Regions from separate parts of the Streptomyces sp. NPDC054834 genome, predicted to be linked through region 3. Evidence: riboswitches for the same ligand, from Rfam matches in the RefSeq annotation. Region 3 holds a riboswitch; each other region holds the start of a gene.
The links. Region 3 has a riboswitch for cyclic di-AMP ahead of ACWGJM_RS00095 (transglycosylase family protein). Riboswitches for the same ligand answer to the same signal wherever they lie in the genome.
Positions count from the first base shown of each region.

Region 1: another riboswitch for cyclic di-AMP. It lies ahead of ACWGJM_RS23845 (transglycosylase SLT domain-containing protein); the one in region 3 lies ahead of ACWGJM_RS00095 (transglycosylase family protein).
Region 2: another riboswitch for cyclic di-AMP. It lies ahead of ACWGJM_RS38600 (M23 family metallopeptidase); the one in region 3 lies ahead of ACWGJM_RS00095 (transglycosylase family protein).
Region 4: another riboswitch for cyclic di-AMP. It lies ahead of ACWGJM_RS08070 (NlpC/P60 family protein); the one in region 3 lies ahead of ACWGJM_RS00095 (transglycosylase family protein).

Region 1 covers NZ_JBSGZV010000017.1:192,121-199,330, reverse strand. The annotation lists gene ACWGJM_RS23855 (LolA family protein) at 1-1,077, opposite strand, end outside; gene ACWGJM_RS23850 (polyprenyl synthetase family protein) at 1,406-2,416, opposite strand; cyclic di-AMP (ydaO/yuaA leader) riboswitch at 2,947-3,132, shown strand; gene ACWGJM_RS23845 (transglycosylase SLT domain-containing protein) at 3,136-3,633, shown strand; gene ACWGJM_RS23840 (HAD family hydrolase) at 3,643-4,473, opposite strand; gene ACWGJM_RS23835 (NAD(P)-binding domain-containing protein) at 4,687-5,889, opposite strand; gene ACWGJM_RS23830 (carboxylate--amine ligase) at 5,971-7,210, opposite strand, start outside.
Region 2 covers NZ_JBSGZV010000044.1:29,713-36,922, reverse strand. The annotation lists gene ACWGJM_RS38610 (M16 family metallopeptidase) at 1-1,230, shown strand, start outside; gene ACWGJM_RS38605 (M16 family metallopeptidase) at 1,227-2,615, shown strand; cyclic di-AMP (ydaO/yuaA leader) riboswitch at 2,852-3,013, shown strand; gene ACWGJM_RS38600 (M23 family metallopeptidase) at 3,027-3,797, shown strand; gene ACWGJM_RS38595 (GntR family transcriptional regulator) at 4,012-4,707, shown strand; gene ACWGJM_RS38590 (HPr family phosphocarrier protein) at 4,856-5,137, opposite strand; gene ACWGJM_RS38585 (bifunctional acetate--CoA ligase family protein/GNAT family N-acetyltransferase) at 5,314-7,210, shown strand, end outside.
Region 3 covers NZ_JBSGZV010000001.1:15,950-23,159, reverse strand. The annotation lists gene ACWGJM_RS00115 (SurA N-terminal domain-containing protein) at 1-345, shown strand, start outside; gene ACWGJM_RS00110 (nucleoside triphosphate pyrophosphohydrolase) at 455-1,480, shown strand; gene ACWGJM_RS00105 (cytochrome P450 family protein) at 1,521-2,804, shown strand; gene ACWGJM_RS00100 (transglycosylase family protein) at 2,995-4,008, shown strand; cyclic di-AMP (ydaO/yuaA leader) riboswitch at 4,191-4,375, shown strand; gene ACWGJM_RS00095 (transglycosylase family protein) at 4,380-5,072, shown strand; gene eno (phosphopyruvate hydratase) at 5,403-6,710, shown strand; gene ACWGJM_RS00085 (FtsB family cell division protein) at 6,831-7,210, shown strand, end outside.
Region 4 covers NZ_JBSGZV010000004.1:171,043-178,252, forward strand. The annotation lists gene ACWGJM_RS08060 (hypothetical protein) at 102-455, shown strand; gene ACWGJM_RS08065 (tellurite resistance/C4-dicarboxylate transporter family protein) at 433-1,389, opposite strand; gene ACWGJM_RS08070 (NlpC/P60 family protein) at 1,416-2,588, opposite strand; cyclic di-AMP (ydaO/yuaA leader) riboswitch at 2,597-2,773, opposite strand; gene pcrA (DNA helicase PcrA) at 3,002-5,482, shown strand; gene ACWGJM_RS08080 (M23 family metallopeptidase) at 5,522-7,039, opposite strand.

The DNA.
Region 1 (7,210 bases), on a different contig from region 3:
GGTCACATGGTCGCCCAGCGAGCCGAGGAAGCCGCCCAGCTCGCCGCCGCCCTCACCGGTCGGCAGGCCGCCCTTGCTGCCGGAGTCGAAGGTGGCGATCGAGTTCCAGCCCTTGCCGAGGACGTCGAAACCGCCGTGGCCCTTGGCGAGGTCCTTCTCGGGCTTCGGGGCGCGCTTCCCGGGCGCCTTGGCCGCGTCGTCCCCCTCGGTGACCTTCGCGCCCTTCGGCGGGGTGAAGTCGAAGGTCGAGGCGGCCGGCTTGGCGAAGCTGACCTGGGTGAAGCCCGCGTCCACGACGGCGGCGCCGCCGCTCGCCGGGGTCAGGGTGAACTTCAGCGGCATCCCCGTCTTCGCGTCCACGGCGATGCTGATCGCGCCCACCGTGGTGCTTGACTGCTTGGGCTTGATGAGCAGCTTGTAGGCGTCCCGGCCGGCGACCTGGACGGTGCCGTCGACGGTCACGGACGTGGTGTCGTCGACGGACTTCAGGGCCTCGTCGGCGAAGTCCTTGGGCGTGGCGGGAGTCTTCTCCCGCTGCTGCTTGCCGTTCTGGTCCGCGGTGCCGTGGTACACCTCGTTGGACTTGCTGTCATAGCCCCAGACGTCCTTGCCGTCGTGGATGAGGCTGTACTCGGCGGCGCTCTCGATCAGCGAGACCTTCTGGCGGTCCGGGCCGTCGGCCGCCACGCGAAGCGTGTGACTCCCCGAGAGCAGTTCGGTGAGCTTGGATTTCGGGTCCGCCGACGAACCGTCGCCGCCCTTGTTCGCCCCGGACAGCAGGCTGCTCTCCAGTCCGCCGAGGTTCGGCAGACCGAGGTCGGTGCTGAACCGCACCGTGCCGGACAGCTGCTGCACGTCCGACGCGGCGATCTTGTTTATGAGCTGCTGTGCGCTGATCTTCGGCAGGTCGGGGTCACCGGAGTCGGCGAGCGCCGGGACCAGCCCGATGGTCGCCGCCGCCACCCCCACCACCGCGACCGGTACGACGTACCGGGCCGCCTTGCGTCGTCCGGTGGCCGTGTCGGTGTCGGCCATGCTGTCGTCGGACGTGGTGTCGTCGGATCCGTACGGTGCCATGTGTGCCTTACCTCCGTCGTCGGCGGCGGCTGCCCTCACCCTCGTCAACCCTGAGCCGCCATTCTCACCCGAATCGGTGAGGAGTGGTGATTTCCGTGGTTTCCATCTCACCAAATCGGCCGTGAGGATGCGTCAGCCCCGGGAGGCAACTCGATGTACGCCTGCGGTATGACACGGGGAGGCGGGATGTCCCCCGACCCGTAGGGGTCGCACTGGATCACGCCGGCGTCTTTCTCAGCCCGTCCGGCGTTCGAGGACGAGGCCGTTCAGGCCGAAGCGGGGGTCTGGGGGCGGCAGCCTCCAGCATGGGCCAGGGAAACCCCGGGCACTACCCGGCCCGGTGCACCACCGCGTCGCACAGCTGCAAAAGGGCCGCCTTGGCGTCGCACTCCCGCAGTGGCGCCAGCGCCGCCCGCGCGTCCTCCGCGTAGCGCACGGTGTCCCGGCGGGCCTGCTCCAGCGCCGGGTGGGCGCGCAGCGCGGCCAGCGCCTCGGCGTGCCGGGCGTCGTCGGTCAGGTCGGAGTCGAGCAGGTCGCACAGGGCGATGTCCTCGGCCAGCCCCAGCCGGGCCGCCCGCTCCCTGAGGCGCAGCACGGGCAGGGTGGGGATGCCCTCGCGCAGGTCGGTGCCCGGGGTCTTGCCGGACTCGTGGGAGTCGGAGGCGATGTCCAGCACGTCGTCGGCGAGCTGGAAGGCCACGCCGAGCCTCTCGCCGTACTGGGTCAGGACGTCCACGACCGTCTCGTCGGCCCCGGACATCATGGCGCCGAAGCGGCAGGAGACCGCCACCAGCGACCCGGTCTTGCCGCCGAGGACATCCAGGTAGTGCTCCACCGGGTCGCGGCCGTCCTGCGGCCCCGCCGTCTCCAGGATCTGCCCGGTGACCAGCCGCTCGAACGCCAGGGCCTGCACCCGTACGGCCTCGGGGCCGAGGTCGGCGAGGATCTGGGAGGCGCGGGCGAAGAGGAAGTCGCCGGTGAGGACGGCGACGGAGTTGCCCCAGCGGGTGTTCGCACTGTCCACTCCGCGGCGCACCGCGGCCTCGTCCATGACGTCGTCGTGGTAGAGCGTCGCGAGGTGGGTGAGCTCGACGACGACCGCCGAGGGCACGATTCCCGGCGCGTACGGGTCCCCGAACTGCGCCGCGAGCATCACGAGCAGCGGCCGGAACCGCTTCCCGCCCGCCCGCACGAGGTGCTGGGCGGCCCCGGTGATGAAGGGGACCTCACTCTTGGTGGCTTCGAGCAGTCCCTCCTCGACAGCCGCCAATCCGGCCTGGACATCGGCTTCCAGAGCCTGGTCCCGCACGCTAAGCCCGAACGGCCCGACGACGGTCACGAGGGGTCTCCTGTCTGCTGGTGCCTGCTGGCGATTACACGGTTTGTCGATAGGTCGCTGCCCTCACTCAAGTCAGCGTATCCGGTCAGCTTTCGATCACCGAGGGCGCCCACTGTTACAGGCCGGGCGCTATCGGATCACGCCCGTTATGTTTTCAATCGGTCGATAAGCACAGATATTTATCGACTTACCCGGAAGTACGACATGACTGCGCCGCTTGGAGCAGTTCACCTTCCGCTCCCACGCCCGATGCGCTACCCAATACGGCGCCCTTCATGTCCTATTTGCCGCGATTGTCATTCCGTGAATTGGGTCACGTCGGCCGATCGGAGCACCCCACCCCCCGACACCGGCAGACCGCTTGCCGCCATTGGCCAGTTGAGGGTTGGCAGACGCAAAGGATCAAGCACCCCATACGCCTCAGAACAAGGTCAACTAGGACTTTGTGTGAATCCGACGCTTGTTCAGGACATGTGCTCTCGCATACGTTCCCGGCCGTCGGGCGGAACGCCGAATCCTGCCGCCGCCCGTCACACCCATCGACGAACTCATTCACGACGGCAGGAGCGGGGGACCCAGGTTTGCCGCCGGTCCGGGCGACACCCGTCGTCCCGGAACGGCTCGGGGTTAAGCCGTACCGCCCTTCGGGCGGCACGGCCGGGCACCTCCCAGCCCGAACCCGACAGCTCACCTCGCAGGCGACGGAGAGGAACTTCGACATGTCTGCTGCCGCTCAGCACCGTGCCCCCTTCGCCCGCCTCGCCCGCAAGCTCGCCGTCGCCGGCACCGGCGCCGCCGTGCTCGCCCTCCCGCTGATCGGCGCGACCAGCGCCTCCGCGGCCACCACCACGGCCGCCCCGACGGCCGCCCCCGCGGCCGCCACCACGGTCGCGTACTCGAACAACCTCGACGGCTGGATCCGCGAGTCGCTCGCGATCATGGCGCAGAAAGGCATCCCGGGTACGTACAACGGCATCTACCGCAACGTGATCCGCGAGTCGTCGGGCAACCCGGTGGCCATCAACCTCTGGGACTCCAACGCGGCCGCCGGTATCCCGTCCAAGGGCCTGCTCCAGGTCATCGACCCCACGTTCGCCAGCTACCACGTGGCCGGCACCTCGTGGAACATCTACGACCCGGTCGCGAACATCACGGCCGCCTGCAACTACGCCGCCCACCGCTACGGCTCGATCGACAACGTGTTCGGCGCGTACTGACCGCCCCGCTCAGGGGAAGAGTCTTTCGAGGACGACGGCGATGCCGTCGTCCTCGTTCGACAAAGTGACCTCGTCGGCCACCGCCTTCAGCTCGGGGTGGGCGTTGGCCATCGCCACACCGTGGGCGGCCCAGTCGAACATCGGGATGTCGTTGGGCATGTCCCCGAAGGCGATGGCCCGTTCGGCGCTCAGCCCGAGGTGGTCGGCGGCCAGCGCCAGCCCGGTCGCCTTGTTGACGCCGCACGGCTGGAGCTCGACGGTCCCCGGCCCCGACATGGTCACCGTCGCCAGCGATCCCACGGCCGCACGGGCCGTGGCGGCCAACTCGTCGTCCGACAGGGCGTGATGCCGCAGCAGGACCTTGCTGATCGGCTCGCACCACAGGTCGTCGCGCCGCCGGACCCGTACGGCGGGCAGGGTGGGGTGGGGCATCAGATAGCCGGGCTCGATGAGCGTGAGCCCGTCCACCCCGTCCTGGTCGACGGCCGCGTACACCTCCCCCACCTCTGCCTCGATCTTGCCGAGCGCGGTCTCCGCCAGCTCCCGGTCCAGGGTGACCGACCACAGCAGGCGGTGGGCGCCGGCGTCGTACACCTGCGCACCCTGTCCGCACACGGCGAGCCCCGTGCAGCCGAGGTCGTCGAGCAGCGGCCGCACCCGCGGCGCCGGGCGCCCGGTCACCACGAGGTGCCGGGCGCCCGCTCTCCCGGCCCTGGCGAGGGCGGCGAGGGAGCGGTCGGAGAGGGTGTCGTCGCCACGCAGGAGCGTTCCGTCGAGATCGGTCGCGACGAGCGAAAACGCGGGGGATGTCGGGGGGGAATATGCGGGGGGTGCGGCCATGATCAGAGAATACGGACACCGCGCCCCCACGACTCACCGCTGTTTTCAGCCCCAACTGGTGCCCAGGGACTCCTTGATGACGGTGTCGAGGCGCGCGGCGCATCCCGAAGCTCCCCGGCCGCCCGCTGCCCGTCATGGTGTCCGGCGTGAACTGATCCAGGACTTCCTGGCCCGGCAGCGGGCAGCGGGCGGCGGCGGAGGAGCAGTAGTCCGTCAGCCGTGTGCCGCCGCGAGGTGCTTGGCCAGGCGCGGCGAGGCGAACTCGGTGCCGCAGACGAAGCGCATCACCGGGCCGTACGACGACGCCGCCGGCAGGCCGGTGAAGTACAGCCCGGGGACGGAGGAGACGTATCCCGCACCCAGACGGGGCGTCCCCCGGCTCACCGTGAGCCGGGTGCGCAGCTCATGGCCGAGGAAGTCCATGGCCGCGATGTCCACGCGGTAGCCGGTGGCCGCGATGACATGGTCGGCGGGGACCTGGGTGGTTCGCCCGGCGTGGGTGCGGACGGTGAGGACCGGGCTGCCGCCGGAGGCGTCCGCGCCGGCCACCCGCTCGACCTCCTCCACCTCGACCTTCCCCTCGAAGCGGTCGCGCAGCCACCAGGCACCGAGCGGGCCGAGGACGCGGCGGACCAGGTAGTGGCGGGTGCGGGCCGGGAGGAAGCGGTAGGGGTGCGGGTAGTAGCTCAGCGCCCAGAGGGACCAGGCTCGGCCGAAGGGCGACTCGGGGCGCAGCCTCGGCTGGTTCCAGGGCGGGGCCCCGAAGGCGACCCGGCCGCGACCGCGTGACACCACCCGTACCCGGGCGCCGGCCTCCGCTGCCAGGGTCGCCGTCTCCAGCGCGGACTGGCCGGCGCCGACGACGATCAGTTCCTTGCCGGAGAACCGGGTCAGGTCATGGTGCTGGGAGCTGTGGGACACCGGGCCGGTGAGGCTGGGTCCGTCGGGCGCCGCCGACGCCAGCTCGGCCGGGAGGTGGGCCAGTCCGGACAGGCCGGTGGCGACCACCACCGCGCGCGCGGTGAACAACTCACCGGAGTCCAGTTTGAGTTCGAAGCCGCCGCCCGCGCCCCGGTCCACGGACACCACCCGCACCCGCTCCAGGTCGGGCAGCAGCTTCTGCTGGAACCACTCGCCGTAGGCGATGAAGGTCTCGACCGGGATGATGTCCTCGTCGGTGACCAGCCGGCGGATGCCCGCCGCGTCGCAGTAGTCGACGAGCGAGTGACCGGGCTGGGGGCAGTCGATGTTGGACGCCACCGGGGTGGACTTGAGGAGCATTCCGGCGGGCATGTGGTCGCGCCAGCTGACCATGGGATCGCCGAAGACGCGGACGGGGATACCGCGCGCCCGCAGATGGGCGGCGGTGGACAGGCCGAATGGCCCGGCGCCGATGACTGCAACCGGTTGAATCACGAAGTCCCTCCCCAGGACGTGTTTTCCGTCACTTCGTGGTGGTGAACGATGCGCCGGTCCGGACAGGCCGCCCAGGGCGGGCTAGCCGCCGGAACCGGTGCCGCTGCCGCGGCGGTTGGTCCGCCACAGCTGATAGAGGTGCTTCGCGCCCGGTCGCACGAAGCGCGCGAGCATCGTGAGGAACGGCAGCGGGTCGTCACCCGCGAGCCAGGCCAGCTCCGTCCCGCTCGCCCGGGCCGGCGCGTGCGGCGTCGTGTAGCCGCTGCGGCGGTAGGCGAGAAGGGCGGGGAGGTCGATGTTCTCCACGATGTAGCGCCAGCCGGCCGGCTGTTCCCCCTCCGGAACCGGGCGGCCGGTCAGATTCAGGTGCATGGCACGTACGACGTCCACGCCGGACTCGTTCTCGAAGAGCCGGAACTGGGCGCCCATACGCGGGTTGAAGTCGAGGAGTTTGTACTGTCCGTCGCGCCGGTCGAAGCGCAGGTCGAGGTCGATGATGCCGCTGAAGCCGATCTGCTTGATGAAACGTGCGGCGAGGTCGGCGAGTTCCGGGTTGTCGACGACGTACGCGTTCGCCGTCATGCCCGCGTGCGGCGGCCACGAACGCACCTTGACGCCGGTGAACATCGCGAGCGGTGTGGAGTCGGCGTCGAAGCAGGCGTGCACGATCCAGTCCTCGGCGTCCTCCCGGGGCAGGTACTCCTGGAGGATCACGCCGGGGTGCTCGCCCCAGTCGCGGGCCAGGGTGAGCAGGCCCTCGCGGGTGGCGATCCTGGTGGTGCCGTTCACGGCGGGCCGCTTGCGCCGGACGAACGCCTCGCGGTTCTTGGCCACCACCGGGTAGCGGGCGGTGTCGGCGTAGGCGACGATCTCTTCGTAGGACTCCGGGAAGGCCGCCGACGGACTGGCGATGCCATGCTCCCCACACAGCTCGTGCAGCCCCTGTTTGCTGGCCAGCCGGCGCGGCAGGCCGGCGTCGACACGCGGGAAGAGGAATCGGTCCATCAGGTCGTCCTGGTGCTCGGCGATCAGGACGGCGGCCTCTTCGTCGGTGGGGATGAGGACGGTGGGGCGACCGATGCGCCGGCCGATCCGCCTGAGCCCCTCCACCAGGCACTCCGGTTCCTCCGCCCCGCTGGTCGGCCAGACGAAGGCGCGGGTGAGGTAACGGGAGGAGGCCGCGGGCGTGTAGCGGTCCTCGGTGATCGCGTACATCGGGACGCCCAGGCGGCCCAGGCTGCGGATGGCGCCGACACCGCCATGGTGCAGGGGATAGTCGCCGAACTTGACGATCAGTCCCGGTACGTTCCTGTCCGCGTCG
Region 2 (7,210 bases), on a different contig from region 3:
CACCTCTTCGAGCACCTGATGTTCCAGGGCTCCGGGCAGGTGAAGGGCAACGGGCACTTCGAACTGGTGCAGGGCGCCGGCGGCTCGCTGAACGGCACCACCAGCTTCGAGCGCACCAACTACTTCGAGACCATGCCCGCCCACCAGCTGGAGCTCGCCCTCTGGCTCGAGGCCGACCGTATGGGCTCGCTGCTGACCGCCCTCGACGACGAGTCCATGGAGAACCAGCGGGACGTCGTCAAGAACGAGCGCCGGCAGCGCTACGACAACGTCCCGTACGGCACCGCCTTCGAGAAGCTGACCGCCCTGGCCTACCCGGACGGCCACCCCTACCACCACACGCCGATCGGCTCCATGGCGGACCTGGACGCGGCGACGCTGGAGGACGCGCGCGCGTTCTTCCGCACCTACTACGCGCCGAACAACGCCGTCCTCTCCGTCGTCGGCGACATCGACCCCCAGCAGACCCTCGCCTGGATCGAGAAGTACTTCGGCTCGATCCCCGGCCACGACGGCAAGCCCGAGCCGCGCGACGGCTCGCTGCCTCAGACCATCGGCGAGCAGCTGCGCGAGGTCGTCGTGGAGGAGGTCCCGGCGCGCGCCCTGATGGCCGCCTACCGGCTCCCGCACGACGGCACGCGCGCGGCGGACGCGGCCGACCTGGCGCTCACCGTCCTCGGCGGCGGCGAGTCCTCCCGCCTCTACAACCGGCTCGTACGACGGGACCGTACGGCGGTCACGGCCGGGTTCGGGCTGCTGCGGCTGGTCGGGGCGCCCTCCCTGGGCTGGCTGGACGTGAAGACCTCCGGCGACGTCGAGGTGCCGGTCATCGAGAGCGCGATCGACGAGGAGCTCGCCCGGTTCGCCGAGGAGGGCCCCACGCCCGAGGAGATGGAGCGTGCCCAGGCCCAGTTGGAGCGTGAGTGGCTGGACCGGCTCGGCACGGTCGCGGGCCGCGCCGACGAACTGTGCCGCTTCGCGGTCCTGTTCGGCGACCCGCAGCTCGCTCTCACCGCCGTCCAGCGCGTACTGGAGGTGACCCCCGAGGAGGTCCAGGAGGTCGCCAAGGCCCGGCTGCGCCCCGACAACCGCGCGGTGCTCGTCTACGAGCCGGTCTCCGCGGAGGCCGCCGAGCAGACCGAGGACGTGGACGTTCCCGAGGACCCGGAGGCCGAGGCCACCGTGGAGACGCGCGCCGACCAGAACGAGAACGAGGAGGCGGACAAGTGAGCGAGCTCGCCGCGATGGAGTTCCACCCGCAGCCCCAGGCGGGCGAGGCCAGGCCGTGGGCGTTCCCCGCGCCCGAGCGCGGCGCGCTGGACAACGGCCTGACCGTCCTGCGCTGCCACCGCCCCGGCCAGCAGGTCGTCGCCGTCGAGGTGCTGCTGGACGCGCCCCTGGACGCCGAGCCGGCCGGCCTGGACGGCGTCGCCACGATCATGGCGCGGGCCTTCTCCGAGGGCACCGACAAGCACTCGGCCGAGGAGTTCGCCGCCGAGCTGGAGCGTGCGGGCGCCACGCTCGACATGCACGCCGACCACCCCGGCGTCCGCCTCAGCCTGGAGGTCCCGGCCTCCCGCCTGGCCAAGGGGCTCGGGCTGCTGGCCGACGCCCTCAGAGCGCCCGCGTTCGCCGACGGCGAGGTCGAGCGGCTGGTGCGCAACCGCCTCGACGAGATCCCGCACGAGCTGGCCAACCCCTCCCGCCGCGCCGCCAAGGAGCTGTCCCGGCAGCTCTTCCCGGCCACCTCGCGCATGTCCCGGCCCCGCCAGGGCACCGAGGACACCGTCGCCAAGATCGACTCGGCGGCCGTCCGCGCCTTCTACGAGCGGCACGTGCGGCCCGCCACCGCCACCGCCGTCGTGGTCGGCGACCTCACCGGCATCGACCTCGACGAGCTGCTCGGCGAGACCCTGGGCGCGTGGAGCGGCTCCGCGGCCCAGCCGCGCCCGGTGCCGCCGGTGACCGCCGACGACACCCAACGCGTCGTCATCGTCGACCGCCCCGGCGCCGTCCAGACCCAGCTGCTCATCGGCCGCGTCGGCGCCGACCGGCACGACCGTGTGTGGCCCGCCCAGGTGCTCGGCACCTACTGCCTCGGCGGCACCCTCACCTCCCGCCTGGACCGCGTCCTGCGCGAGGAGAAGGGCTACACCTACGGCGTCCGCGCGTTCGGGCAGGTCCTCAGGTCCGGCCCCGAGGGCAACGGCGCCTCGATGCTGGCCATCAGCGGCTCCGTGGACACCCCGAACACCGGTCCCGCCCTCCAGGACCTGTGGACGGTGCTGCGCACGCTCGCCGCGGAGGGGCTCACCGACGCCGAGCGCGACGTGGCCGTGCAGAACCTCGTCGGGGTGGCGCCGCTGAAGTACGAGACGGCGGCGGCCGTGGCGAGCACACTGGCCGACCAGGTGGAGCAGCACCTGCCCGAGGACTTCCAGGCGACGCTGTACCGGCAGCTCGCCGCGAGCGGCACGGTGGAGGCCACCGCTGCGGTCGTCAACGCCTTCCCGGTGGACCGTCTGGTGACGATCTTGGTCGGGGACGCGGCACAGATCAAGGAGCCGGTCGAGGCCCTCGGCATCGGCGAGGTCTCCGTCGTGCCGGCCGAGTAGGCGAGCGACAGCGGCACGCGCGCGTGGGGCCCCGGTGACGATGGATCACCGGGGCCCCACGGTGTTCCCCGGGTCCGTCTCCCATGTCTCTGCCCAGATGTCCGAATTGGGGCGGAGGTTGCCTGTCTGCCCTGTGGCGTGCACTACAAAAACCCTGTTGCGTTTGAGGATTGAAAGTCGTGGCCCTTAGCGTCGTCCAGGCTGTTCGTCAGGCAGTGCGCCGCACCCGCGGCACCGGACAGCGATCGCCGAGTCCCCGTACGGCGCGAGCCAGGGGAGCCGGGGACCCATCGTCCCTTGGGGTGAATCGGACGCCCGCGCACACCGCGAGGGGGCCCGTAGGAGACCTTCCTGCTCCGAACCCGTCAGCTAACCCGGTAGGCGAGAAGGAAGGAAAGGACCAGCCACTTCATGGCGTTCACCCGCGCCACCGGGAAGCACCGCCGTCCCAGCCGGATGCACCGCACCACCGCCCGCGCGGCGGGCGTCGCGGTCCTCGCCACCACCGGCGCCGTCGGCAGCCTCGCCGCCCCGGCGCTCGCCGCCGAGCCCGCGCCGGCGCCCGAGCAGACCGCCCTCACCCCGGTCATCGCCATCAGCGAATCGGTCCCCGAGCACATCGACGCCCAGGCGGCCGCCCAGCAGGAGGCCGCCGACCTGAAGGCGGCCGAGGAGGCGGCGCGGAAGAAGGCCGCCGAGCAGGCCCGCGAGCAGGCGGAAAAGGCGCGCGAGGCCAAGGCGCGGGCGGCCCGCGAGGCCGAGCGCAAGCGGCTCAACGCGTTCGTGGCGCCGATCACCGGGTCCTACGTCTCCACCGGCTACCAGGCCAGCAGCTCCCTGTGGTCCTCCGGCTCGCACACCGGCATCGACTTCCACGCCGCGAGCGGCACCGCGGTCCACGCGGTCGGCTCCGGCACAGTGGTGTCCACCGGCTGGGGCGGGGCGTACGGCAACCAGATCGTGATCAAGATGGCCGACGGCATGTACACCCAGTACGGCCATCTGTCCTCCATCGGCGTCTCGGTGGGCCAGAAGATCGTCCCGGGCCAGCAGATCGGCCTGTCCGGCGCGACCGGCAACACCACCGGGCCGCACCTCCACTTCGAGGCCCGCACCACCCCCGAGTACGGCTCCGACGTCGACCCTGTCGCCTACCTCCGCAAGCACGGCGTGAACGTCTGACGAAGGCGCACTCCCGCCAGGAGACCCACCCCCACCCGAAGCCCCGGTCCACGAGCCGGGGCTTTTGTGGTTTCCGTGCGCCCCGTCACCCCTCGCTGTCCAAAAAATATCCATGGATTCCGACCCGCCGTCGGAAATTCCCGCTCATTGCAATAGAGTCACGGAACGCGCGTCCATCGGCGACGTTTCACGGGGATTAAGGCGGAGGTCGGTCATGCGTATTCCGGCGCACTCGGTATGCACGGCGATCCGGGACGACATCGTGGCCGGCGTCCACGAGCGCGGCAGCCGCCTCACGGAGGAACTCCTCGCCCGCCGCTACGGCGTCTCGCGCGTCCCCGTCCGGGAGGCCCTGCGCACCCTGGAGGCCGAGGGCTTCGTGGTGACCCGGCGGCACGCGGGCGCGTGCGTCGCCGAGCCGACCGAGCAGGAGGCCGCCGACCTGCTGGAGATGCGCATGCTGATGGAGCCGCTCGGTGCCGCCCGGGCCGCCCAGCGGCGCACCGAGGCCCATCTCAAGGTGCTGCGCGGCCTGGTGCGGCTGGGCCAGGAGCGGGCCCGCCGGGGCAACAGCGACGACCTGCGCTCCCTGGGCGGCTGGTTCCACGAGACGCTCGCCCAGGCCTCCGGCAGCCACGCCCTGACCTCCGTACTGACCCAGCTGCGGCACAAGATCGCCTGGATGTACACGGTGGAGGCGCCCGCCGACCCGGTGGAGTCCTGGACCGAGCACGGCGCCATCGTGGACGCGGTGGCGCGTGGCGAGGGCGAGCGCGCCAGGGCGATCACGGCGCTGCACACCGAACGCGCGACGGCCGCGCACCGGCTGCGTTTCACCGGCGGCACCGACCGCCCGGAACGCGTGAGGACTTCGCAACAAGCCGTAAACATTCCGAGCCTGCGGCATTAACACGGGCGCCGTATACAAAGAGGAGCAATTCGGCGGGGGTTATTTTCCGCTGCCTGAATTCATGGCGCTCCCGGAATTCCCGGTAAAACGGTGGAGCCGCGCCGCCCGAAAGGGGCGACGCGGCTCCACCGTTCTGTGCGGTGTGCGCTCAGACGGTCTCGGGCAGTTCCTCGAGTCCCTCGGAGACCAGCTTGGCCAGCCGGTCCAGGGCGGCGTCCGCACCCTCGGCGTCGGAGGCGAGGACGATCTCCTCGCCGCCCTGGGCGCCGAGGCCGAGGACGGCCAGCATGGAGGCCGCGTTGACCGGAGTGCCGCCGGTCTTGGCGATCGTCACCGGCACGCCTGCGGCCGTGGCGGCTCGGACGAAGATGGATGCGGGGCGGGCGTGGAGGCCCTCGGCCCAGCCGACGTTGACGCGGCGCTCAGCCATGTGTTGCTGCCCTTCAGTTCTCAGGGTTGTCTAGACCAGTTTCCCATATCGTGAAGCATGCCCGGAGTGGTCCTTCGTCCCGTCCGGGTGTGTCGTCGGATCGCGGCCTCGATCCGATGTCGTCCCCCACAGACTGCCTCGCGCCGTTGTCGGACGCGAGCCGTACTCTGGGGCCCATGCAGACCCCGGCGGACCGGCAGGACCGGCACGACTACCCCGCCCACTGGGAGGCGGACGTGGTGCTGCGCGACGGCGGAACCGCGCGCATCCGGCCCATCACCGTTGATGACGCCGACCGGCTGGTCAGCTTCTACGAACAGGTGTCGGACGAGTCGAAGTACTACCGCTTCTTCGCGCCCTACCCGCGCCTGTCCGCCAAGGACGTCCACCGCTTCACGCACCACGACTTTGTGGACCGGGTGGGACTCGCGGCCACGGTCGGCGGCGAGTTCATCGCCACCGTACGCTATGACCGCATCGGCGCCGACGGCATGCCCGCCTCCGCTCCCTCCGACGAGGCCGAGGTCGCCTTCCTGGTGCAGGACGCCCACCAGGGCCGCGGGGTGGCCTCCGCCCTCCTCGAACACGTCGCGGCCGTCGCGCGCGAGCGGGGCATCCGCCGCTTCGCCGCCGAGGTCCTCCCAGCCAACACCAAGATGATCAAGGTGTTCACGGACGCGGGTTACACCCAGAAGCGCAGCTTCGAGGACGGCGTCGTACGCCTGGAGTTCGACCTCGAACCCACCGACCGCTCGCTCGCCGTCCAGCGCGCTCGGGAACAGCGCGCCGAGGCACGGTCGGTGCAGCGGCTGCTGGTGCCGCGGTCGGTCGCCGTGGTCGGCGTCGGCCGCGAGCCCGGGGGCGTGGGGCGCGGCGTCCTCGGCAACCTCAGGGACGCCGGCTTCACCGGACGCCTGTACGCCGTCAACAAGGCCTACCCCGAGGACCTGAAGGAGGCCGGCGGGGTGCCCGCGCACCGCTCGGTGCGGGAGATCGACGGCCCCGTGGACCTGGCCGTCGTGGCCGTGCCCGCCGAGCATGTGCCCGAAGTGGTCGCCGAGTGCGGCGAGCACGGCGTACAGGGGCTCGTCGTGCTCGCCGCCGGGTACGCGGAGGCCGGGCCGGACGGGCGCAAGCGACAGCGCGCACTCGTCCGGCAGGCGCGCACGTACGGCATGCGGATCATCGGGCCGAACGCCTTCGGGGTCATCAACACCTCCGAGGAGGTGCGGCTCAACGCCTCCCTGGCACCCGAGATGCCCCGCCCCGGTCGCATCGGGCTGTTCGCCCAGTCCGGCGCCATCGGCATCGCGCTGCTGTCCCGGCTGCACCGGCGCGGGGGAGGGGTCACCGGCGTCACGGGTGTCTCCACCTTCGTGTCGTCCGGCAACAGGGCGGACGTCTCCGGCAACGACGTCCTCCAGTACTGGTACGACGATCCGGACACCGACGTCGTCCTCATGTACCTGGAGTCCATCGGCAACCCCCGCAAGTTCACCCGGCTCGCCCGGCGGACCGCCGCGGCGAAACCGCTCGTGGTGGTGCAGGGGGCCGGGTCCGCGCCACAGGGGCACGCGGTACGGGCCACGCGGTTGCCGCATGCCACCGTGTCCGCGCTGCTCAGGCAGGCCGGGGTGATCCGGGTGGACACGATCACCGAACTGGTTGACGCCGGACTGCTGCTCGCCCGGCAGCCGCTGCCCGCCGGGCCGCGGGTGGCGATCCTGGGGAACTCGGAGTCGCTGGGGCTGCTGACGTACGACCAGTGTCTCGCGGAGGGGCTGCGGCCGATGCGTCCCCTGGACCTCACGACGGGGGCTTCGGCGGAGGATTTTCACGCGGCGTTGTCCCGGGCGCTGGCCGATGACACGTGTGACGCGGTGGTGGTGACCGCCATACCGGCGATCGGCGAGGCGTCGCCGGGGGACGCGGAGCTGGCGGAGGCGCTGCGGTCGGCTGCCGCCGGGGTGCCGGGGAAGCCGGTGCTCGTCGTGCACGTGGAGCTCGGGGGACTCGCGGAGGCGTTGTCGGCCGCGGCGAGCACGGCACCGCAAGGGGGCACCAAGGCACCAG
Region 3 (7,210 bases):
ACGGTCAACCGCAGGGAGATCCAGCAGATGCGCACCGGCCTGGAGCAGCAGGCGGGCGGGGCGAAGGGGCTGGAGACGACCTGGCTCCAGAAGTACGGCATCGCGCCCGCACGGCTCGACGACAATCTGCGCCTCCAGCTCGAAGCGCAGAAGCTCGCCACCCGGCTCGGCACCGACACCACCCAGCCCGCCTTCTGGAAGGCCCTGTCCACCGCGTCCGAGGAACTCCACGTCGACCTCAACCCGCGTTACGGCACCTGGGACGTGCAGAAGAGCAGCCGGGTCGACGCGAAGACGCCGTGGGTGCGGGAGGTCACGGCGAGCGGGACACAGGAGACGGCGTAGGCCTGGCGGGTCCACGCCCAGGTCCGAGTGCGGTCATACGATCCCACCGTCACCCCCACCCTGTGGACAACGCGCGAAGCCGCCGGCGGGTGTGCGTTACGTTCGAGGCGTGAACACCACCAGCCTCGAAGACGCCCAGGTACCGGGCCCGGACGCCGCCCCCGGCCGGATCGTCCTGCTCACCACCAGCCACCGTGTCGCGCCCGGCCTGCTGTCCTGGCCCGCCTGGCAGGCGCTTCGCGCCGCCGACCGCGTGCTGTGCGCGGACGGCGCCCATCCGCAGCTGCCCTATCTGCGCGAGGCCGGGATAGCCGTCGACGAGGCCGCCCCGACCGCCCAGGAACTCGTCGACGCCTGCGCCGGCGGGCACACCGTCGTGGTCGTGGCGACGGGCGAGGGCGAGCCGGCCCTCACGGACGGTCTGGCCCGCCTGGCCGGCACCGGCCGGGTGCCCATGCCGGAGCTGGAGCTGCTCCCCGCCTCCTACGACCTGCCCGGTGCCCGCCTCCTCGACCTCGTCCAGGTCATGGACCGCATCCGCGCCGAGTGCCCCTGGTCCTCCCGCCAGACCCACGAGGGCCTGGCGAAGTACGGCATCGAGGAGGCGTACGAACTCGTCGAGGCGATCGAGGCCGGCGACCGCGAGGAACTGCGGGAGGAACTGGGCGACGTCCTGCTCCAGGTCGTCTTCCACGCCCGCATAGCGGAGGAGGACGCCGACGCCCCCTTCTCCGTCGACGACGTGGCCGGCGGCATCGTCGCCAAGCTCATCCACCGCCACCCGCACGTCTTCGGCGACGCGACGGCCGAGACCCCCGAGGAGGTCAAGGAGCACTGGCTGCGGACCAAGGCGGTCGAGAAGCAGCGCACCTCCGTGACGGAGGGCATCCCCCTCGGCCAGCCCGGTCTCGCCCTCGCCGCGAAGCTCTCCTCCCGGGTACGCACCGCGGGCCTGGACGTGCCCCTGCCCCAGGGCGAGGGCATCGGCTACGACCTCCTGGCACTCGCGACGCGAGCCGAGGCGGAGGGTGTCGACCCGGAGGCGGCCCTGAGAGCGGCGGCCCGGGCCTACCGGGACGCGATACGGGCCGCCGAGGGCGTGGCGGGTCAGGGCCTGTCCGGCGGACGGCCATAGCCCCCGAGGCACGCGCCGAGAAGCCGGATACCGTCAAGGGGTGACCAACCAGCCCCACCCCCAGGCAGCCTCCGACGCGCCCGCCCCTGATCTGTTCACCTGGGAGTTCGCGAGCAACCCCTACCCGGCCTATGCCTGGCTTCGGGAGCACGCGCCCGTGCGGCGGACGAAGTTGCCCAGCGGGGTGGAGGCCTGGCTGGTCACCCGGTACGCCGACGCCAAGCAGGCGCTGGCCGACCCGCGGCTGTCGAAGAACCCGGCGCACCACGACGAGCCCGCGCACGCCAAGGGCAAGACGGGGATCCCGGGGGAGCGCAAGGCCGAGCTGATGACGCATCTGCTCAACATCGACCCGCCGGACCACACCCGGCTGCGCCGACTGGTCAGCAAGGCGTTCACGCCCCGCCGCGTCGCCGAGTTCGCGCCGCGCGTGCAGGAGCTGACGGACCACCTCATCGACGGGTTCGCCGCGAAGGGCTCCGCCGATCTCATCCACGAGTTCGCCTTCCCGCTCCCCATCTACGCCATCTGTGACATGCTCGGCGTCCCGCGCGAGGACCAGGACGACTTCCGGGACTGGGCGGGGATGATGATCCGCCACGGCGGAGGCCCGCGCGGCGGGGTCGCACGGTCGGTGAAGAAGATGCGGGGCTACCTCGCCGAGCTGATCCACAAGAAGCGTGAGGCGCTCCCGGCCGAACCGGCGCCGGGCGAGGACCTCATCTCCGGTCTCATCCGCGCCTCCGACCACGGTGAGCACCTCACCGAGAACGAGGCCGCCGCCATGGCGTTCATCCTTCTGTTCGCCGGGTTCGAGACGACTGTCAATCTCATCGGCAACGGCACGTACGCCCTCCTCACGCACCCCGGGCAGCGGCAGCGGCTTCAGGAGTCCCTCGCGCGCGGCGAACAGGACCTGCTGGAGACCGGCGTCGAGGAACTCCTGCGCTACGACGGCCCGGTGGAGCTCGCCACCTGGCGGTTCGCCACCCGGCCGCTCACCGTCGGCGGGCAGGACATCGCACCCGGCGACCCCGTGCTCGTCGTACTCGCCGCCGCGGACCGGGATCCCGAGCGGTTCGCCGACCCGGACGTCCTCGACCTCGGACGGCGTGACAATCAGCACGTCGGTTACGGCCACGGCATCCACTACTGCCTCGGCGCCCCGCTCGCCCGGCTGGAGGGCCAGACCGCGCTCGCCACCCTCCTCACCCGTCTTCCCGACCTCCGACTCGCGGTGGAACCAGCCGATTTGCGGTGGCGTGGGGGGCTCATCATGCGTGGACTGCGCACCTTGCCCGTGGAGTTCACGCCCGTCCGGTAATCGACTGGTAAGCGGCACGGCGGACGGCGCCCTCGCAAAAAAGTGACCAGCGTTCAACTCTGTGATCTTCACGTGATCTGCGCGGCATTAACTTGTGACAAGTGATCGTCTGCCGATACGTTCACTCGTCAGCGCGGCGCCTCACCGCAGCCGCCGCGCCGGTTACTGCTGTCTTGCGAAAGGTCACCGCATGCTCTCCGGGAACGGTCGCCACCGACGCCCCCGTCAGGCTCCGGCCCTCCTTGTCGCGGCCGGAGTGACCGGCTCCGCCATCGCGATCCCGTTGCTCGGCGCATCCGCGGCCAACGCGGCCGACGGGACCACGTGGGACAAGGTGGCCGAATGTGAGAGCGGCGGCTCGTGGAGCGCCGACACGGGTAACGGCTACTACGGCGGCCTCCAGATGTCCCAGGACGACTGGGACAAGTACGGCGGCCTCGACTACGCCTCCAGCCCGGACCAGGCCAGCCGCTCGCAGCAGATCGCGGTCGCCGAGAAGATCCTCGCCGACCAGGGCACCAAGCCCTGGGCCACCTGCGCCCTGCTCTCCGGCCTCACGTCGAACTCCGCTTCGGTGGACGTCGACACGGGCGTCGGGGGGTCCGGATCATCCGGTTCCGACGACTCCTCCCACTCGTCGAATTCATCCGATTCATCCGATTCCAAGGAATCCAAGGGGTCCGCGGATTCTTCGGGATCGTCGTCCGGTTCGTCGGGGTCGTCCGATTCCGGCTCCTCGTCGGACGCCTCGCCCTCGCCGGGCTTGGATGCCGATGCGGGCTCCAAGGGTGCGGACGATTCCGCCAAGACGGACAAGTCGACATCTTCCGGCTCCGGGAAGTCCCGGGGTAGCGGCGGCTCGTCCACGGCATCCCCCGAGGTCGACGACTCGGACAATTCATGGCAGACCGGGGGTTCCTGGAGCCTTGTGGACACCGGGGCGATCAGCAGCGGCCGTCACCGGGGTGACAGTGCGGACGAAAGCGTGACAAAGGGTCAGACCGCCACCACCTCCGGCCGGCACGCCGCGCGCGACTACACCGTCCGCGACGGTGACACCCTCGCCTCCATAGCCGACTCCCTTGACCTCGAGGGCGGGTGGCGGGCGCTCTACGCCGCGAACAAGGACGCCATCGGCACCGACCCGAACAACATCGCCCCCGGTCAGACCCTGGAACTCAGTGCCGAAACGGGTGCAAAGTAGCGGGAGTTGACGCCCCGTTTTGGGCTTGTTGTCCGCTTTGCTGAAAGTGTGGGATGAGTCTCAGAAGCCCTGATCGTCTTTGAAATTCCGCGGATCGCGTGTCTACGGTCGTGACCGCTCGCCAACGCGGGCCCCGGTCGTCGCAACGCCGAATCCTGCCAGCGGCTGCCCGGGAACAGTCGTCGCGTCAAGCGCCGTAGGCAGGAGCGGGGGACCCAAGGTAAGCGCCGGGCCCGGAGGTCGAAAGACCGCCGGGGACGGCTAGGGGTGAAGCCGCACCTCGCACGAGAACCACGCGAGGTGCGGCCGGGCAACTCAACCGGCCCGAACCCGACAGCTCACCTCGCAGGCGTCGGTGAGGGGATCGATCCATGCTGTTTTCCGGCAAGGGCAAGCACCGTCGTCCGTCCAAGGCCGTTCGCGCCATCGCTGTCGCCGGTGTCACCGGCGCCGCCGTCGCCGCCCCGCTGATGGCGGCCGGCAACGCCTCCGCCGCCACCGCCTCCGAGTGGGACGCGGTCGCCCAGTGCGAGTCCGGCGGCAACTGGTCCATCAACACCGGTAACGGCTACTACGGCGGTCTCCAGTTCTCCGCCTCCACCTGGGCCGCGTACGGCGGCACGCAGTACGCCCCCCAGGCCAACCAGGCCTCCAAGTCCCAGCAGATAGCCGTCGCCGAGAAGGTCCTCGCCGCGCAGGGCAAGGGTGCCTGGCCGGTCTGCGGCAAGGGCCTGTCCGGCGCCGCCTACACCGGTTCGAGCAGCGGCTCCTCGAACTCCTCCAACTCCTCGAGCTCTGCCGGCACCACCACCCGGTCGGCCGACCAGAAGGCCGCCTCCCGCTCCTCGGAGCGCCCGGCCGCCAAGAAGACCGTCACCACCCCGACCGGCAAGAAGGTCAAGAAGGGCGACGGCGAGTACAAGGTCGTCAAGGGGGACACCCTCAGCTCGATCGCCGAGAAGCACCACGTCGCCGGCGGCTGGCAGAAGCTGTTCCAGCTGAACAAGGACATCATCGACGACGCCAATGTCATCTACCCGGGCCAGCAGCTGCACCTGAAGTGACACCTGGCTGGTAGTACGACCACAGCGCCCTCATATCCGTGGCCTCCATGATGGAGGCCCCGTGAGGGTCACGCCCCCCGTCCCCCACGGGGCTCCCCGCTCCGGCGCGTGTTCCCCCGTACGCGCCGGGGCGGGGTCTTTTCTTTTCCTTCTGCTTCCCCTCCGCCTCTCGGTCTCTTTGCCTCCCGGCCCTTTGTTCCGTCGGCAAACAATGTGTACCGTCACCGTGTCCACGGGGCGGTCGGTCGGCTGCCGACGGCCCGGGGACGGTTAGGCTCTAGTCGCAAGGCACACCAGCCCCGCACTTTCAGCGTCACATCCAAGAAGGAGATGCTCGTGCCGTCCATCGACGTCGTCGTAGCCCGGGAAATCCTGGACTCCCGAGGCAATCCCACGGTCGAGGTCGAGGTCGGCCTCGACGACGGCAGCACGGGTCGTGCCGCCGTCCCGTCCGGCGCCTCCACCGGCGCCTTCGAGGCCATCGAGCTCCGCGACGGTGACCCCAACCGCTACCTGGGCAAGGGCGTCGAGAAGGCCGTCCTCGCCGTCATCGAGCAGATCGGCCCGGAGCTGGTCGGCTACGACGCCACCGAGCAGCGCCTGATCGACCAGGCGATGTTCGACCTGGACGCCACCGACAACAAGGGCTCCCTCGGCGCCAACGCCATCCTCGGCGTCTCGCTCGCCGTGGCCCACGCCGCCTCCGAGGCCAGCGACCTCCCCCTCTTCCGCTACCTGGGCGGCCCGAACGCGCACCTGCTGCCGGTGCCGATGATGAACATCCTGAACGGCGGCTCGCACGCCGACTCCAACGTGGACATCCAGGAGTTCATGATCGCCCCGATCGGCGCGGAGTCCTTCTCCGAGGCGCTGCGCTGGGGTGCCGAGGTCTACCACACCCTGAAGAAGGTCCTGAAGTCGAAGGGCCTGTCCACCGGCCTCGGTGACGAGGGCGGCTTCGCCCCGAACCTCGAGTCCAACCGCGCCGCCCTCGACCTCATCCTCGAGGCCGTCAAGCAGGCCGGCTACATCCCGGGCGAGCAGATCGCGCTCGCGCTCGACGTCGCCGCGTCCGAGTTCTACAAGGACGGCAAGTACGAGTTCGAGGGCAAGTCCCGCTCCGCCGCCGAGATGACTGAGTACTACGAGGAGCTCGTGGCGGCCTACCCCCTCGTCTCCATCGAGGACCCGCTGTTCGAGGACGACTGGGCCGGCTGGAAGGTCATCACCGACAAGCTCGGCGACAAGGTCCAGCTGGTCGGCGACGACCTGTTCGTCACCAACCCGGAGCGCCTGGCCCGCGGCATCGAGGAGGGCACCGCCAACGCCCTGCTCGTGAAGGTGAACCAGATCGGCTCGCTGACCGAGACCCTGGACGCCGTCGAGCTCGCCCAGCGCAACGGCTTCAAGTGCATGATGTCCCACCGCTCCGGCGAGACCGAGGACGTCACCATCGCCGACCTGGCCGTCGCCACCAACTGCGGCCAGATCAAGACCGGCGCCCCGGCCCGCTCCGAGCGCGTCGCCAAGTACAACCAGCTGCTGCGCATCGAGGAGATCCTCGACGACGCGGCGGTCTACGCCGGCCGCAGCGCGTTCCCGCGCTTCAGGGGCAACGCCGAGGTCTCCAAGGGCTGACCCCAACCGGTCAACCCCGAGTAAGGCCTAGCCAGTCGTACGTACGTCCCCGTACCCGGTCCCGTACCGTGTCCGGGGACGTACGCACGTAGGAAGCACCCAGGGGAGGCGGAGAGCCAGATGGCCGCGAAGGAACGGGACCGTTTCTCCACCGCGACCAGGATCCGGCTGCTCGGCGAGCAGACGGCGGCCCGGGTCTACCGCTCCCAGACCAAACGGCAGGCCCGCCGCTCCCGGCTCACCAGCCGGGCCGCGCTGCTCGCCCTCGTGGTGTGCACCCTGGTGGTGGCCCTGGCCTACCCGATGCGGCAGTACGTCTCCCAGCGCGCCCAGATCGCCGACCTTCAGCGGGAGAAGCAGCAGGCCAAGGAGCGGGTCGAAGAGCTGCGCGACCTCAAGGCGCGGTGGCAGGACGACACGTACGCCGAGCAGCAGATCCGGCGGCGGCTGCACTATGTGATGCCGGGGGAGACCGGATACGTCGTGATCGACCCGGGCGC
Region 4 (7,210 bases), on a different contig from region 3:
GCCTTCGGGTGGTGCGCTGACCGATGCGGCGGTTTCCCGTGCATGTGCCGACCACGGGGTGCTATGGGGCGCATATATGCGGCCGGTTAGGCTCCGGCCTCATGGACGTACTCATCCATCTCTTCGTCGGCCTGCACATCGTCGGCATCGCCGCGCTCCTCGGCGGCTTCCTGACCCAGATGAAGGCGATGGGACGCGGCGAGGCCCGCTTCGTCCCGGCCATGCTGCACGGCGCCTTCACCATGCTGGCGACCGGCGTGATCCTGGTCGGGCTCAACGAGGCCGACGACCACCACGTCAACACCATCAAGATCGGCATGAAGCTGGCCCTGCTGATCGTGATCCTCGGGCTGGTCTACGTGAAGCGGGACGAAGAGCGGGTCGACAAGAACCTCTTCGGACTGGTCGGCCTGCTGACCACGGCGAACATCTTCATCGCCGTGCTGTGGACCTGACCGCGCCCACGGCGACCACGAGCCACGCCGCCACCGAGATCCACACCAGCACCACCCCCGGCCCCCGCAGCCACGGGATCCCCAGGGCCGCGCCGGCCGACAGCGTGGCCGCCGCGGTCATCCCCATCGGGAACACCGTCGACCAGCGGCGCACGTCGTAGCCCGGCCGCGGCCGCACCGCCTCCGTGACCAGCAGGACGGCGTACCAGGCCCCGTCCAGCACGAGCAGCGCTACGGTCGCGGCGCGCAGGACGCCCTGGTCGTCGCCGCTCCACAGGGACAGGCGCCCGCTGTCGGCGGCGACCAGCCGCGCCCCGGCCAGCGCCGAGACGGCGAGCGCGCCGCCGCCGATCCACTGGTCCCCGGCGCCCTCGAGCAGCTGCCGCGGATCGAACCGGGCCAGGGCGAACCCGTAGAACACCAGTCCCAGCCAGAACAGTACGAGCGCCGTGTGCGCGAGCCACGCCGTGGCCGTCGCCCCGGCCAGCACGGCCCCCAGCACGGCGATCGACTCCGTGGCCACACAGCCCAGGAACACCGCCCCAGACATGCGCCGCTCCCACCGCCGGAAGACGTGGACGAGCAGCACCGGCCAGAGCACGACCGCCAGCGCGAGCAGCGCCTCGGCCAGGACCGTCCGGTCCAGCAGCGAGAACCGGGTGCCCAGCACCGCCGTGGCGGCCACCGCGGTGAGCGCGCTCGGCGTCTCCGCCTCCGCCGCCCACCGCTCCCGCTCGCGCAGCAGCCGCAGGGTGAAACCGGCCGCGAACCCCAGCCAGGCGGCGCAGGCCAGCCCCAGGGCGACCCGGGACAGCACTTCGCGACCGGCCAGCTGCAAGCCCACCGACACGATCCCGGTCGCCATGACGGCGGCACCGGCCGCCGGTGAACGCCGGGCCCACCAGACGCGCAGGGGTGAGAAGGGGCCGGGCATGGGCCCGATGCTAGGGGCCCGCCGGCTCAGGCCGGACGCACCACGCTGTGGATGATCGATTCGCCGCCGTAGTAGATCGACTCCTCCCGGACATAGGCGCCGGGCTTGGGAGCGTGGATCATCATGCCGTTGCCGATGTAGACGCCGACGTGGCTCACATCGTCGTAGAAGAAGACCAGATCACCGGGCCGGGCGTCGGCGAGGGAGACCGTGGTGCCGGCGTTGACCTGGTCGTAGGTGGTGCGCGGCAGGCTGACGCCGGCGGCCTTCCAGGCGGCCTGGGTGAGGCCGGAGCAGTCGTAGGAGCCAGGGCCGGTGGCGCCCCAGACGTACGGCTTGCCGATCTGGGCGCGGGCGAAGGCGATCGCCTTCTCGGCCTTGGTGGAGGACGAGGAGGACGGCGAGGTCGATGAGGTCGACGTGGACGAGTCCGACGAGGAGCCCGTCGAGGTCGACGCGTCCGACGAGCCGCTGTTCTGCTGCTGCGCCTCCGCCTGCGCCGCCGCCTGCTCCTTCGCGAGCTCAGCGGCCTTGCGCGCGGCCTCCTCCCGCTTCTGCTTCTCGATCGCCGCGAGCCGCGCCTTCTCCTGCGCCGTCAGCGTGGACAGCAGCTCGCGCGCGGTGGTGAGCTTCTTCTGGACGGTCGACTTGGCGGCCTGAAGATCGTGCTGGGAGTCGGTCAGCGTCTCGAGGCTCTCGGTGGCCTCCTGCCGCTTCTTCATGGTCGCGGACTGCTCGGTGACGTAGTCGTCGACCGCGTTCTTCTGCCGCTTGGTCAGCCGGCTCATCAGCTGGGCCTGGTCGAAGTAGTCCTGCGGGGTGTCCGCGAGCAGGAAGGTGGCGGTGTCGGGGGCGGCGGCCCCGGTCCGGTACTGGGCGGCCGCGAAGGAACCCAGCTTCTCGCGCGCCTTGTTGAGCTTCTCCGTGCGCTTGGCCACCTCGTCGAGGAGCGAGTCGACGCGCCGGCGCTGCTTGCCGGTCGTCTCCTTGGCCGCGTTGTACTTCTCGGTCGCCGACTCCGCCTGCCGGTACAGGTCGTCGACCTTCTTCTCGACCTCCTCCATGCTCGGCTTGTGGTCGGTGGAGGGGGTGGCGTCGGCCGTCTGGGAGAGCAGGGCGACGGAGGTGAGGGCGGCGGTGGCGAGGGCGGGCTTGCGTATGCCTGCCACACCCGAGGGGCGCTTGCGGTGCGACGCCAAGGGAGGCGACTCCTTCCAATGTTCCGCCTACCGGGTTAGCTGTCGGGTTCGGGCGGGTGGTTCGGAAGGGTTGCCCTACGGCCGTCGTCCCCGGTGGGGAGGGCGGGCCGATTCACCCCAAGGTCTCGGTGGGTCCCCGGCTCCGGCTGCCGTGAGGGGCGCACCGGACTCGGCGGAGGCCGCGCGGCCCGGCGAGGTTCGCCGGTGGGGGTCGTACGGCCTGGCGGAACGCTAGCCAACTCGTGTGACTCATGTGAAGGTTGGTGCACGATATGTCCGATACATTTTCGTGACCCGAGACGGGTGTGTCGTTGTCGTGACCATGTGCTTTCACAGGGTGAGGAGATCGTCCGTCGGCCAAGTTCCGAGGGTGGCGGCCGGTTGTCGGTGGGGCGCCCTAGACTCGGAGAGCGATGAGCAGCCTCTTTGACGACAGCTTCCTGGCGGACCTCCAGGCCCCTCGCGGGCACGACGAGGAGTCACCGCCGCCGCCCGAGGACGATCACGCTCCGGAGCCGGTTCCGGACGATCTGTTCGGCGGGAAGTTCGACGTGCCGCCGGACCGGGACGAGTATTACCGCGACGGCGCCCCGCGCCCGGCGATCGACGCCGCCGCGCTCCTGGAGGGGCTGAACGACAACCAGCGCGCGGCCGTCGTCCACGCCGGCTCCCCGCTGCTCATCGTGGCCGGCGCCGGCTCCGGCAAGACCCGTGTGCTCACCCACCGCATCGCCCACCTGCTCGGCGAGCGGGGCGTCCACCCGGGCCAGATCCTGGCGATCACCTTCACCAACAAGGCCGCCGGCGAGATGAAGGAGCGCGTCGAGCAGCTCGTCGGCCCGCGCGCGAACGCTATGTGGGTGATGACCTTCCACAGCGCGTGCGTGCGGATCCTGCGCCGGGAGAGCAAGAAGCTCGGCTTCACGTCGTCGTTCTCGATCTACGACGCCGCCGACTCCAAGCGCCTGATGGCCCTGGTCTGCCGCGACCTGGAACTCGATCCCAAGCGCTACCCGCCGAAGTCCTTCAGCGCCAAGATCTCCAACCTGAAGAACGAGCTGATCGACGAGGAGGACTTCGCCGCCCAGGCCGCCGACGGCTTCGAGAAGACCCTCGCCCAGGCCTACGCCCTGTACCAGTCGCGGCTGCGCGAGGCCAACGCCCTCGACTTCGACGACCTGATCATGACGACGGTCAACCTGCTCCGCGCCTTCCCGGACGTCGCCGAGCACTACCGCCGCCGCTTCCGCCACGTCCTGGTCGACGAGTACCAGGACACCAACCACGCCCAGTACGCCCTCGTACGGGAGCTCGTCGGCACCTCGGAGCACCCGGCGGACGTGCCGCCCGGCCCGGACGACCTGACGCCCGCCGAGCTGTGCGTGGTGGGCGACGCCGACCAGTCGATCTACGCCTTCCGCGGCGCGACCATCCGCAACATCCTCCAGTTCGAGGAGGACTACCCGGACGCGACGACGATCCTGCTGGAGCAGAACTACCGCTCCACCCAGACGATCCTCTCCGCGGCCAACGCGGTCATCGAGCGCAACGAGTCCCGCCGCCCCAAGAACCTGTGGACCAACGCGGGCGCGGGCGCCCGCATCACGGGCTATGTCGCCGACACCGAGCACGACGAGGCGCAGTTCGTCGCCGACGAGATAGACCGCCTCACGGACGCGGGCGAGGCGAAGGCCTCAGACGTCGCCGTCTTCTACCGCACCAACGCCCAGTCCCGTGTCTTCGAAGAGGTCTTCATCCGCGTCGGCCTGCCCTACAAGGTCGTCGGCGGTGTCCGCTTCTACGAGCGCAAGGAGGTCCGGGACGTCCTGGCCTACCTGCGCGTCCTCGCCAACCCCGAGGACTCCGTCCCGCTGCGCCGCATCCTCAACGTGCCCAAGCGCGGCATCGGCGAGCGCGCCGAAGCGATGATCGACGCCCTGGCCCAGCGGGAGAAGATCAGCTTCCCGCAGGCGCTGAAGCGGGTCGACGAGGCGTACGGCATGGCGGCGCGGTCGACGAACGCGGTCAAGCGGTTCAACGTGCTGATGGAGGAGCTCCGTACGATCGTCGAGTCCGGCGCGGGTCCGGCCACCGTCCTGGAAGCCATACTCGAACGCACCGGATACCTGGCCGAGTTGCAGGCCTCCACCGACCCGCAGGACGAGACCCGCATCGAGAACCTCCAGGAACTCGCGGCAGTGGCACTGGAGTTCGAGCAGGAGCGTGGCGAGGGCGAGTCGGTGGGCCTGTCCGACTTCCTGGAGCAGGTCGCGCTGGTCGCCGACTCCGACCAGATCCCCGACGAAGAGGACGGCGACGGCGTCATCACGCTGATGACCCTGCACACCGCCAAGGGCCTGGAGTTCCCGGTGGTCTTCCTCACCGGCATGGAGGACGGGGTCTTCCCGCACATGCGCGCCCTCGGCCAGACCAAGGAACTGGAGGAGGAGCGGCGCCTGGCGTACGTCGGCATCACACGCGCGCGGGAGCGGCTGTATCTGACCCGGTCGGCGCTGCGCAGCGCGTGGGGCCAGCCCTCATACAACCCGCCCTCCCGTTTCCTGGAGGAGATCCCGCCCGCCCATGTGGAGTGGAAGCGGAAGGGAGCGGCGGCCCCGATGCCCTCCGGACCGGCGTCCGGGGTGGCCGCCTCGCTGTCCTCCACCCGCTCGCGCTCCTCGGCGTCGGGCGCCTCCGGCTTCGCCACCCGCAGGACCTCGGAGAAGCCGGTGGCTGCGCTGGCCGTCGGGGACCGGGTGACGCACGACCAGTTCGGGCTCGGCACGGTCGTCGGGGTGAAGGGCACGGGCGCGAACGCCGAGGCGACGATCGACTTCGGCGACACCAAGCCGAAGCGGCTGCTGCTGCGGTACGCGCCGGTGGAGAAGCTGTAGGAGGCGTCGGGGTTCCGGGGGCTCGGCGCCCCCGGGAGCCTACGCCGGGTCGAGCCCGTGGCTGCGCAGCCACGGCAGCGGGTCTATGGCCGCTCCGCCGCCCGGCCGGACCTCGAAGTGCAGGTGCGGGCCGGTGGAGTTGCCGGAGTTCCCGGAGTACGCGATCGGCGTCCCGGCTTTGACGGTCGTGCCGGAGGGAACCCGGTAACTGGAGAGGTGGCAGTACCAGGTCTGCGTGCCGTCCTTCGCCGTCAGGATCAGCATGTTGCCGTAGGCGCTGTTCCACTTCGTCGAGACGGTACCGTCGGTCGCCGCCATCACCGTCGTGCCGTACGAGACGGGGAAGTCGATGCCGGTGTGCACCGACATCCAGTTCACGCCCGCCTGGCCGAAATAGGCGCTGAGCCCTTTCTGCGTGACCGGAAGGACGTACTTGGGGCGCAGCCGCTCCTTGCGGGCCGCCTCCGCGGCCGCCGCCTTCTTGTCGGCCGCCTGCTGGGCCTTGAGGTCGATGCGCTCCTGCGTGCGGCTGGCCCGGTCGGCGAAGTCGTCGGCGCCGGCGGAGAGGGTCTTGAGCTGGGAGTCCAGCTTGCTGTTGGCGATGGACGGTTTCACCGCATGTGTGTCCGAAGCGGTGGCCGTGGTGTCCTTGCCGCTGTCGTCGGTCAGGCTGCCGACGGAGGCGGCGGCGATTCCGGCGACCCCCATCACACAGACCGAGGGCACGGCGACGGTCAGCAGGGCGGAGCGCTTGGGGGGCGTACGGCGCCGGGAGCGGGCCGCGCCGCGGGAGCCCGGCCGGGGCGGCGCCGGGGTGACCTCTTCCTGGTCGTCGAGCAGGGGAGCGACGGCGGACATCTCGCCGGTCGCGGCCAACTCGTCGCCGTCCGCGACGGGTTCCTCCTCGGCGTTCTCCTCGTACCCCTCGTAGGAGACCTGTTCCTCGTACCCCTCGTAGGAGACCTGCTCGAAGGTGGCGGTCCCCTGCTGATCGAAGCGCTCGGGCTCGGTGGCCGTGGCGGTGCCGTCGGAGTTCCACTGCGTGGCGTCGTACGCGCCGGTGTCGAAGGCCTGCGTGCCCCACTCCCACTGCTGGGTGAGGTCGGCCGCGCCCCCGGACTGGTCGTGCTGGAGCCAGGCGTTCGCTTCCCACTGGCCACTGACGTCCGGGGACGTCGCCTGGTGCGGGATGCCGACGAACTGCTGCTGGCCGGTCGTCCATGCGGTGGCGTCGTAGGCGCCGGAGTCGTAAGCGGCGTGGTGCTGGGCCGCGTACGGGTCGTAGTGCGCGCTCTGGCCGACGCCGGTCGTCCACTGCGTGGCGTCGTACGTGCCGGTGGTGTGGCCCTCGCCCGGGAGGTTGCCGAAGAGCGGGTCGGAATCGAAGGTCGTGGTGGCGTGGGCGCCGGTCTCGAAACCGGTGGCACCGTACCCGTCGTACGTGGTGAAGTCGCCGTACTGGGCTTCCTGGCCGCCGTGGGTCGCGTAGTGCGCGGAGGCGGCGTCGGAAGCCGGAGTCGGGGTGGTCATGGTCCCCGACGGGTGACGGTCGTTCACCAACTTCTCTTTCGCCTCGACAACAGGGGCTGGCAGAGCAGTGCGGCGACTGTACCCGGCGGTACGCGGGCGCGACAATCTTCGGCCGGTTTCACGTTCGCAGGAAACGGGCATTCGGCCGTGTTTCGGGGGACGATGGACGTGGGTTTGGCTTTGTGTTCGAAGGACGTT